2 regions of the Streptomyces sp. NPDC025638 genome follow, and region 2 is predicted to be linked to the other one. Evidence: riboswitches for the same ligand, from Rfam matches in the RefSeq annotation. Region 2 holds a riboswitch; the other holds the start of a gene.

Region 1 (4,408 bases), on a different contig from region 2:
CGTCGACGCTCACGCCGGTCGCCTTGGTCAGCGGACGCAGGTCGATGATGCACTCGTGCGCGACCAGGCCGCCGGGGCCGGTGTAGAGCACCGGGTAGTGCGGCTCCAGACGCTTGGCGACGTAGTTGGCGCTCAGCACGGCCACCTGCGTGGCCCGCTTGAGCCCCTCGCCGCCCATGAGCCGGACGTAGGCCCACGAGATCGGCAGGATGCCGGCGGAACCCCACGGCGCCGCCGAGATCGGTCCGACGCCCGTCTCCGGGCCGGCCGCGGGCTGCATCGGGTGGTTCGGCAGGTACGGCGCAAGGTGCGCCCGTACGCCCACGGGGCCGACGCCGGGACCACCGCCGCCGTGCGGGATGCAGAAGGTCTTGTGCAGGTTGAGGTGGGAGACGTCACCGCCGAAGTGGCCGGGCTTGGCGAGACCGACCAGGGCGTTGAGGTTGGCGCCGTCCACGTAGACCTGGCCGCCCGCCTCGTGCACCTGGGCGCAGATGTCGGCGACGTGCTCCTCGAACACACCGTGGGTGGACGGGTACGTGATCATGAGCACGGCGAGCTCGTCGCGATGCTGCTCGATCTTGGCCCGCAGGTCCTCGACGTCGATCTCGCCGTCCTCGGCGGTCTTCACGACGACGACCTTCATCCCGGCCATCACGGCGCTCGCGGCGTTGGTGCCGTGCGCGGAGGACGGGATCAGACAGATGGTGCGCTGCTCGTCGCCGTTGGCACGGTGGTAGCCGCGGACGGCCAGCAGACCGGCCAGCTCGCCCTGGGAGCCGGCGTTGGGCTGCAGGGAGACCTTGTCGTAGCCGGTGACCTCGGCGAGGCGCTCCTCCAGCTCACGGATGAGCGTGAGGAACCCCTCGGCCTGCTCGGCCGGTACGAAGGGGTGCAGCTGACCGAACTCGGGCCAGGTGACCGGCTCCATCTCGGTGGTCGCGTTCAGCTTCATGGTGCAGGAGCCGAGCGGGATCATGCCGCGGTCGAGCGCGTAGTCGCGGTCGGCCAGCTTGCGCAGGTAGCGCAGCATCGCGGTCTCGGAGCGGTGCTCGCGGAAGACCGGGTGGGTGAGGTAGGCGTCGGAGCGCAGCAGCGCGCCCGGCAGGGCCTCCGCCGTCGCCGCGTCCAGCGCCTCGATGTCGCCCTCGACGCCGAACGCCGACCACACGGCGGCCAGCTGGGCCCGGTTGGTGGTCTCGTCGCAGGCGATGAAGACGTGGTCGGCGTCGGCCCGGTGGAGGTTGACGCCGTTGTCCCGGGCGGCGGCGACGATCTCGTCGGCGCGGCCGGTGACCTTGACGGTCAGCGTGTCGAAGTAGGCGCCATGGACGATCTCGACACCGCCGGCCTTGAGGCCCTCGGCGAGGATCGTGGCGTAGCGGTGGGTGCGGCGCGCGATGGCCTTGAGGCCCTCCGGCCCGTGGTAGACGGCGTACATGCCCGCCATCACCGCCAGCAGCACCTGCGCGGTGCAGATGTTGCTGGTCGCCTTCTCGCGGCGGATGTGCTGCTCACGGGTCTGCAGGGCGAGCCGGTAGGCCTTGTGGCCGTCGGCGTCGACGGAGACGCCGACGAGGCGCCCGGGCAGGCTGCGCGCGAACTTCTCGCGCACGGCCATGTAGCCCGCGTGCGGTCCGCCGAAGCCCATCGGCACGCCGAAGCGCTGGGTCGTACCGACGGCGATGTCCGCGCCGAGCTCGCCCGGCGAGACCAGCAGGGTCAGGGCGAGCAGGTCGGCGGCGACGGTGACGAGCGCGCCGAGCTCGTGTGCCTGGTCGATGACCGGCTTGATGTCCCGTACGGCACCGGAGGCACCCGGGTACTGGACGAGCACGCCGTTGATCTCGCGCTCGGCGATCTCGGCCGGGATGCCGTCGCTGAGGTCGGCGACCACGACTTCGACACCGGCCGGCTCGGCACGCGTCTCGATCACGGCGATGGTCTGCGGCAGCGCGTCCGCGTCGACCAGGAACAGGCCCTTCTTGTTCTTGCCCATGCGCCGGGACAGCGCCATCGCCTCGGCGGCGGCCGTGCCCTCGTCGAGGAGCGAGGCGCCGGAGGTCGGCAGGCCGGTGAGGTCGGCGACCATGGTCTGGAAGTTCAGCAGGGCCTCGAGGCGCCCCTGGGAGATCTCCGGCTGGTAGGGCGTGTAGGCCGTGTACCAGGCGGGGTTCTCCATGACGTTGCGCAGGATGACGGGCGGGGTGAAGGTCCCGTAGTACCCGAGTCCGATCATCGAGCCGAGCACCTGGTTGCGGTCGGCGAGCGAGCGCAGCTCGGCGAGCACCTCGGCCTCGGTCCGGGCACCCGGCAGGTCGAGCGCGTCGGCGTTCTTGATCACATCCGGCACCGCGGCGGCGGTGAGCTCGTCGAGCGAGCCGTAACCGACGTGCGCGAGCATCTTGGCCCGCGCCTCCTGGTCGGGCCCGATGTGGCGCTGTTCGAAGGGGATGCCCTGTTCGAGCTCGGTGAGCGGAATGCGCTGGGCGGTCATTGCGGAGGCCTCCTGGTCTGACGCGACCTTCGAGGGGCACCCCGGCACGGGTACCCCGACGGCCTCCCCCTCTGTCATCTCAACCTGAGAGCTTCACCGGGTCGCCCGAAGGCACCGGCTTTCACCGTCGGTGAGAGCGGAAGCCGTCGACACCCGCCCTGCTTTCCAGAGTGACCTCGTCCGTGCGGTACGTGAGCCTGAGAGATTCCGGGGAGGATTTGCTCCTTCGGCGCCTCCGGTGATGTCCGGAGGACTCTCCCGCACGGGGTCAGCAGCCGCTTGCAAGACTACCAGCGAGGTCAACGCCCGGGCCTTCGAGTGGCCGCCTCCTTGATTGTGCTCTTTTGTAGTGCTTACGGATGAGTTGCGACCATGTGGAGGGCCCGTGCAGACCGACATCGATCCGCGCAACCTGATCGGCCGCAAGGCGTTCGACCGCAATGGCACCAAGATCGGCACGATCGACGAGGTGTACCTCGACGACGCGACCGGCGTGCCGGAGTGGGCGGCCATACGCACCGGCCTGTTCTCGCGGGACGCCTTCGTGCCGCTGGAGCCCAGTGAACTGGTCGAGGGCACCCTCCACGTCCCGTTCGACCGAGCCCTCATCAAGGACGCGCCCGACTTCGGCGTCGGCCGCCATCTCTCCCCGGAGCAGGAGCTCCAGCTCTACCACCACTACGGCCTGGACGTGGCCCCACCGCCCCGCCTCCCCGACCACGACTTCGGCAACCTGGCAGGCACGGACGAGAACTGAGGCCGAACGAGTGGGGTGACCGAGGAGGCGACACGGCGGGCCTGAGCAGCCTCCGGGCCTGTCCGCGCCCGTCCCACGCTCCGGCAACCCGTCCGGGTCCCGGCGGCCGCCTCACAGCGGCGTGGTCGCGGCCCGAGGCTCGCCCGTGCTCCGCTCCGGCTCTCCCTCCCCCACTCCCTGGACCAACGGCAACGGATCCGCCGGCTCCAGGTCCGCGTCGTCGACCCGGAACGTCCGCACCCGCCCGGGCTCCGAGTCCGGCGTTTCGAAGCGCACGGTGACCCGCCCAAGACCGCTGCCCTGCACCCAGCCGTGTCCGTACTCGGTGTGCCGCACGTCATGACCGGGCGACCAGTGCCGCTCGACGGGCGCCGGGCTTTCCGGCGCGGGCTCGCCCACGCTCTCCTCCGGCGCCGCGTCGGCCCGCTCGCCCGCCGCCTGCGCGAAGAGGTCCTCCTGTGTGTAGTCGGCGAGCCCGGAGACGCCCACGCCGAGCAGCCGTACACCGCCCGTCGTGTCCACCGAGTCGAGGAGCCGCGCGGCGGCCTCCCGCACCACCGCCGGATCGTTCGTGGGCCCGCGGAGCGTCTCGGACCGGGTGAGCGTGGAGAAGTCGTACCGCCGCACCTTCAGCACGATGGTCCGCCCCGACAGCCCGGCCCCGCGCAGCCGCCGCACGCACCGCTCGGCGAGCCGCTGCACCTCAAGACCCACTCTGAGCCGGTCGTGGATGTCCACGTCGTACGTGTCCTCGACCGAGACCGACTTGGTCTCCCGCTCGGCCACCACGGGCCGCTCGTCGTGCGCCAGCGCCATGGCGTACAGCCCGTGCCCATGAGCCTTGCCCAGCAGCCGTACGAGCTCGTCCTCACCCGCCTCGGCGATCTCGTCGACCGTGGTGATCCCGGCTCTGCGGAGGTGGTCCCCCGTCGCCGGGCCGACCCCCGGCAGCGTCCGCACCGACATGGGGCCCAGCAGCGCCCGCTCGGTCCCCGGTTCGATCAGCACCAGCCCGTCCGGCTTGGCCTGCTCGGAGGCGATCTTGGCGAGCATCTTCGATGCCGCGAGCCCCACCGACCCGGTGAGCCCCGTGACGGCCCGTATGTCCGTGCGCAGCTTGGCCCCGGCCAGCCGCGCGGACTCCTCGTCCCAGG
Region 2 (4,408 bases):
CACGCCCGTCCCGGCGAACTCCGCCGAGGCCGCGGCGAGGAAGTCGACCGGGTCGTCCTGCCAGTCGGGTTCGAAGAGGCGGACGCGGCCGCCGGTCGAGGGGCCGTCGAGTTCGGTGCGCCCCGCCCGGCACAGCTCGGCGACCGCCTCCGGCGGAAGCGGGACGCCGACCACGCCGTCCGGGTTGATCGCGAGGCCGACCTGCGGGGGCAGACCGCGGACGAACTCCACGGCGGGGGCGATGGTGTACGACATGTGGGAGCCGACGACCTGGCGGAACTGCTCCTCGGAGCTGAACACCGGGACGTACACCTGGCCCTCGATCTCCATCGTGGGCAGGTCCAGGGGACCGCTGTTCGGGCCGCCGCCGTTGGGCAGCGGGATCCATACGAAGCTGCGGCTCAGGACCTCGACGATCCGGGCGCCGGCCGACGGCACGCCGAGGGACGCCGACAGCACCTCCTCCAGCTCGTTGCCGGGCCATCCGCCGTGCGGATGGGGGTGCGCCTGTGCCGGGAAGTCCGTGGGGAAGTCCGCCGGGAAGTCCATCTGCCTACCGCCTGCTGGGAACCACTGGTATGGCTGGAAAGGCTAGCGGGTACCGGTGACCCGGTTTCACCGCGCGAAGCCGATCCGGTGCAGGACGTCCGCCGCGGCCCGGTCCAGCAGCACCGCCGAGCCGCAGCCCGGGGGCAGCTCGCCCCGCTCCACCGTGCGCAGGAGGCGGGCGGCGGCCCTGCGGTGGCGCAGGAAGGCGTAGCGGGAGACACCGCGGCCGCGCTCGCGCTGGCCCTCCAGTGCGGTGTCCGCGGTGACGTCGAGCAGCAGCAGGTGCAGGGTGCCGCCACGGCGGCGGGCCTCGCGGGCCAGCCATTCGCGCACCCATGTCTGGGCACCGCAGTCGTGCACGACGACCCCCTCGCCCGAGCGCAGGGCGCGGCGCAGCCCGGCGTAATGGGCGAGGCGGACCAGGGGGCGGTAGACCGCGTACGGCAGCAGGCGGGGCATGCGGGCGTCCCAGCGGTCACGGGTGTCCTGGGAGTCGATGCGCGCGCCCCGGACCGCACGCCTCATCAGGGTGGACTTGCCGCTGCCCGGCAGGCCGGTGATCACGACCAGGTCGCCGGGGCCGAAGAGCAGGCCGTGCGGGCTGTGGCCGGCGCGGTCGCGCAGATCGCGGACGACCGGTGCCGGGCGCTCGTCGCAGCGTCCGCGGGCCGAGGCGGTGGGCCGCTTCGGCAGGGCCATGCCCGTGGTCGTGGCGTACGCCGTGGTCCTGTTCACCGTGATCGTCCTCCCCTTGGGCTCGGAGATCCCCTGCCCGTCGAGTGTAAAGAGAAGGTAATGCCTGGTGTCTCGCGTTTTCGTGCGCGTACTGCCACAGCCCGGTTACAGAAGCCGACCTGCCGCGCGCGGGCGAGGCGTGCAATGATGTGGCCGCCAACTGCATACCGGCCGTTTGAATCCGCGCGGGAGAGTCCTCGGCAGCACTGCCGGGGCGCCGAAGGAGCAAGTCCCTCCCTTGAATCTCTCAGGCACCGTTACCGCGCGGGCGAGGCACATCTGAAAAGCGGGCCGCCGTGACGGTGGCCCCACCCAAGGTGCAAGCCGTGGTCGTCCCGGACAGGGGTGGTCATGGCGAACCTCTCAGGTTCCGATGACAGATGGGGAGGAACGACCTCGCCCTCCCCCACGCTCGAATTCGGCTCGCGCGGGGGGACCCCCATCGCCTTGGGAGACAACCGACCGATGAGCAGTACCGAACTCCGTCATACCGCGCTCGATGCGCTGCATCGCTCGCTCGGTGCGACCATGACCGACTTCGCCGGCTGGGACATGCCGCTGCGTTACGGCTCCGAGCGCGACGAGCACATCGCCGTGCGCACGAAGGCCGGACTCTTCGACCTCTCGCACATGGGCGAGATCACGGTGACCGGCGCGGAGGCGGCCAAGTTCCTGAACTTCGCGCTCGTCGGCAACATCGCCTCCGTCGGGGTGGGCCGCGCCCGCTACACCATGATCTGCCAGGCCGACGGCGGCATCCTGGACGACCTGATCGTCTACCGGCTGGGCGAGACCGAGTACATGGTCGTGGCCAACGCCTCCAACGCCCAGGTGGTCCTGGACGCACTGCTGGAACGTTCGCCCGGCTTCGACGCCGAGGTCCGCGACGATCGCGACGCCTACGCGCTGATCGCCGTCCAGGGCCCCGAGTCCCCCGGCATCCTGAAGTCGCTGACCGATGCCGACCTGGACGGCCTGAAGTACTACGCGGGCCTGCCCGGCACCGTCGCCGGTGTCCCCGCGCTGATCGCCCGTACCGGCTACACCGGCGAGGACGGCTTCGAGCTGTTCGTGAAGCCGGAGCACGCCGTCGAGCTGTGGCAGGCACTGACCAAGGCCGGCGAGGGCGTCGGTCTGGTCCCCTGTGGCCTGTCCTGCCGTGACACGCTCCGCCTGGAGGCGGGCATGCCGCTGTACGGGCACGAGCTGACGACCTCCCTCACGCCCTTCGACGCCGGACTCGGCCGGGTGGTGAAGTTCGAGAAGGAGGGCGACTTCGTGGGGCGCGAGGCGCTCACCGAGGCCGCCGCCCGCGCCGAGCAGAACCCGCCGCGCGTCCTGGTCGGCCTGGTCGCCGAGGGACGCCGGGTCCCCCGCGCGGGGTACGCGGTCGTCGCCGGCGGCGCGGTGATCGGCGAGGTCACCTCGGGTGCCCCCTCCCCCACGCTGGGCAAGCCCGTCGCGATGGCCTACGTCGACGCGGCGCACTCCGCGCCCGGCACGGCAGGCGTCGGCGTGGACATCCGCGGCAGCCACGAACCGTACGAGGTCGTGGCACTGCCCTTCTACAGGCGCCAGAAGTAGAGACTGATCACCGGGGCCCTCGCCCCGCCTGCTTGTGATGCCGGGCACATCACCCCGCTCACCTGCGGTTTCAGTACTCCCCCAGTCATCAGCACATCCCCGCGTACAGGAGAATTCAGGCCATGAGCAACCCCCAGCAGCTGCGCTACAGCAAGGAGCACGAGTGGCTGTCGGGCGCCGAGGACGGCGTCTCGACGGTCGGTATCACCGAGTTCGCGGCCAACGCGCTCGGCGATGTCGTCTACGCCCAGCTCCCCGAGGTCGGCTCCACGGTGACCGCGGGCGAGTCCTGCGGCGAGCTGGAGTCCACGAAGTCTGTCTCCGACCTGTACTCGCCGGTCACGGGTGAGGTCACGGAGGTCAACGAGGACGTCGTCAACGACCCCTCCCTGGTGAACTCGGCCCCCTTCGAGGGCGGCTGGCTGTTCAAGGTACGCGTCACGGACGAGCCGGCCGACCTGCTCTCCGCCGACGAGTACGTGGCCCACACCGCCGGCTGAGGAGTCGTAGACGTATGTCCGTCCTGAACACGCCCCTGCACGAACTCGACCCGGACGTGGCCGCCGCGGTCGACGCCGAGCTGCTGCGCCAGCAGTCCACCCTGGAGATGATCGCCTCGGAGAACTTCGCTCCGGTCGCGGTCATGGAGGCCCAGGGCTCGGTCCTCACCAACAAGTACGCCGAGGGCTACCCGGGCCGCCGCTACTACGGCGGCTGCGAGCACGTCGACGTCGCCGAGCAGATCGCCATCGACCGGGTCAAGGAGCTGTTCGGCGCCGAGTACGCCAATGTGCAGCCGCACTCGGGCGCCTCGGCCAACCAGGCCGCGCTCTTCGCGCTGGCCCGGCCCGGCGACACCATCCTCGGTCTGGACCTGGCGCACGGCGGTCATCTGACCCACGGTATGCGGCTGAACTTCTCCGGCAAGCAGTTCGACGTGGTCGCCTACCACGTGGACGAGGCCGGCCTGGTCGACATGGCCGAGGTCGAGCGGCTCGCCAAGGAGCACCGCCCGAAGGTGATCATCGCGGGCTGGTCGGCGTACCCGCGGCAGCTGGACTTCGCCGAGTTCCGCCGGATCGCCGACGAGGTCGAGGCGTATCTGTGGGTCGACATGGCGCACTTCGCCGGTCTGGTCGCCGCGGGTCTGCACCCGAACCCGGTCGAGTACGCCGATGTCGTCACCTCCACCACCCACAAGACGCTGGGCGGCCCGCGCGGCGGCATCATCCTCGCCAAGAAGGACTTCGCGAAGAAGCTGAACTCCTCCGTCTTCCCGGGCTTCCAGGGCGGTCCTCTGGAGCACGTGATCGCGGCCAAGGCGGTCTCCTTCAAGGTCGCCGCCTCGGAGGACTTCAAGGAGCGCCAGCGCCGTACGGTCGAGGGCGCACGGATCCTCGCCGAGCGGCTCACCGCGGCCGACGCCCGCGAGGCCGGGGTCAACGTCCTGACCGGCGGCACCGATGTGCATCTGATCCTGGTCGACCTGCGCGAGTCCGAGCTGGACGGTCAGCAGGCCGAGGACCGCCTCCACGAGGTC

Evidence for each region. Region 2 has a riboswitch for glycine ahead of gcvT (glycine cleavage system aminomethyltransferase GcvT). Riboswitches for the same ligand answer to the same signal wherever they lie in the genome.
Region 1: linked by a shared signal. The riboswitch ahead of gcvP (aminomethyl-transferring glycine dehydrogenase) and the one ahead of gcvT (glycine cleavage system aminomethyltransferase GcvT) in region 2 are both predicted to bind glycine.

The regions. Positions count from the first base shown of each region.
Region 1 is NZ_JBVHLX010000004.1:648,847-653,254, forward strand. It holds gene gcvP (aminomethyl-transferring glycine dehydrogenase) at 1-2,497, opposite strand, end outside; glycine riboswitch at 2,673-2,768, opposite strand; gene ACZ4EG_RS13980 (PRC-barrel domain-containing protein) at 2,883-3,254, shown strand; gene ACZ4EG_RS13985 (DNA polymerase IV) at 3,366-4,408, opposite strand, start outside.
Region 2 is NZ_JBVHLX010000021.1:59,561-63,968, reverse strand. It holds gene ACZ4EG_RS39020 (enhanced serine sensitivity protein SseB) at 1-549, opposite strand, end outside; gene ACZ4EG_RS39015 (AAA family ATPase) at 616-1,284, opposite strand; glycine riboswitch at 1,461-1,557, shown strand; glycine riboswitch at 1,558-1,674, shown strand; gene gcvT (glycine cleavage system aminomethyltransferase GcvT) at 1,750-2,868, shown strand; gene gcvH (glycine cleavage system protein GcvH) at 2,991-3,368, shown strand; gene glyA (serine hydroxymethyltransferase) at 3,383-4,408, shown strand, end outside.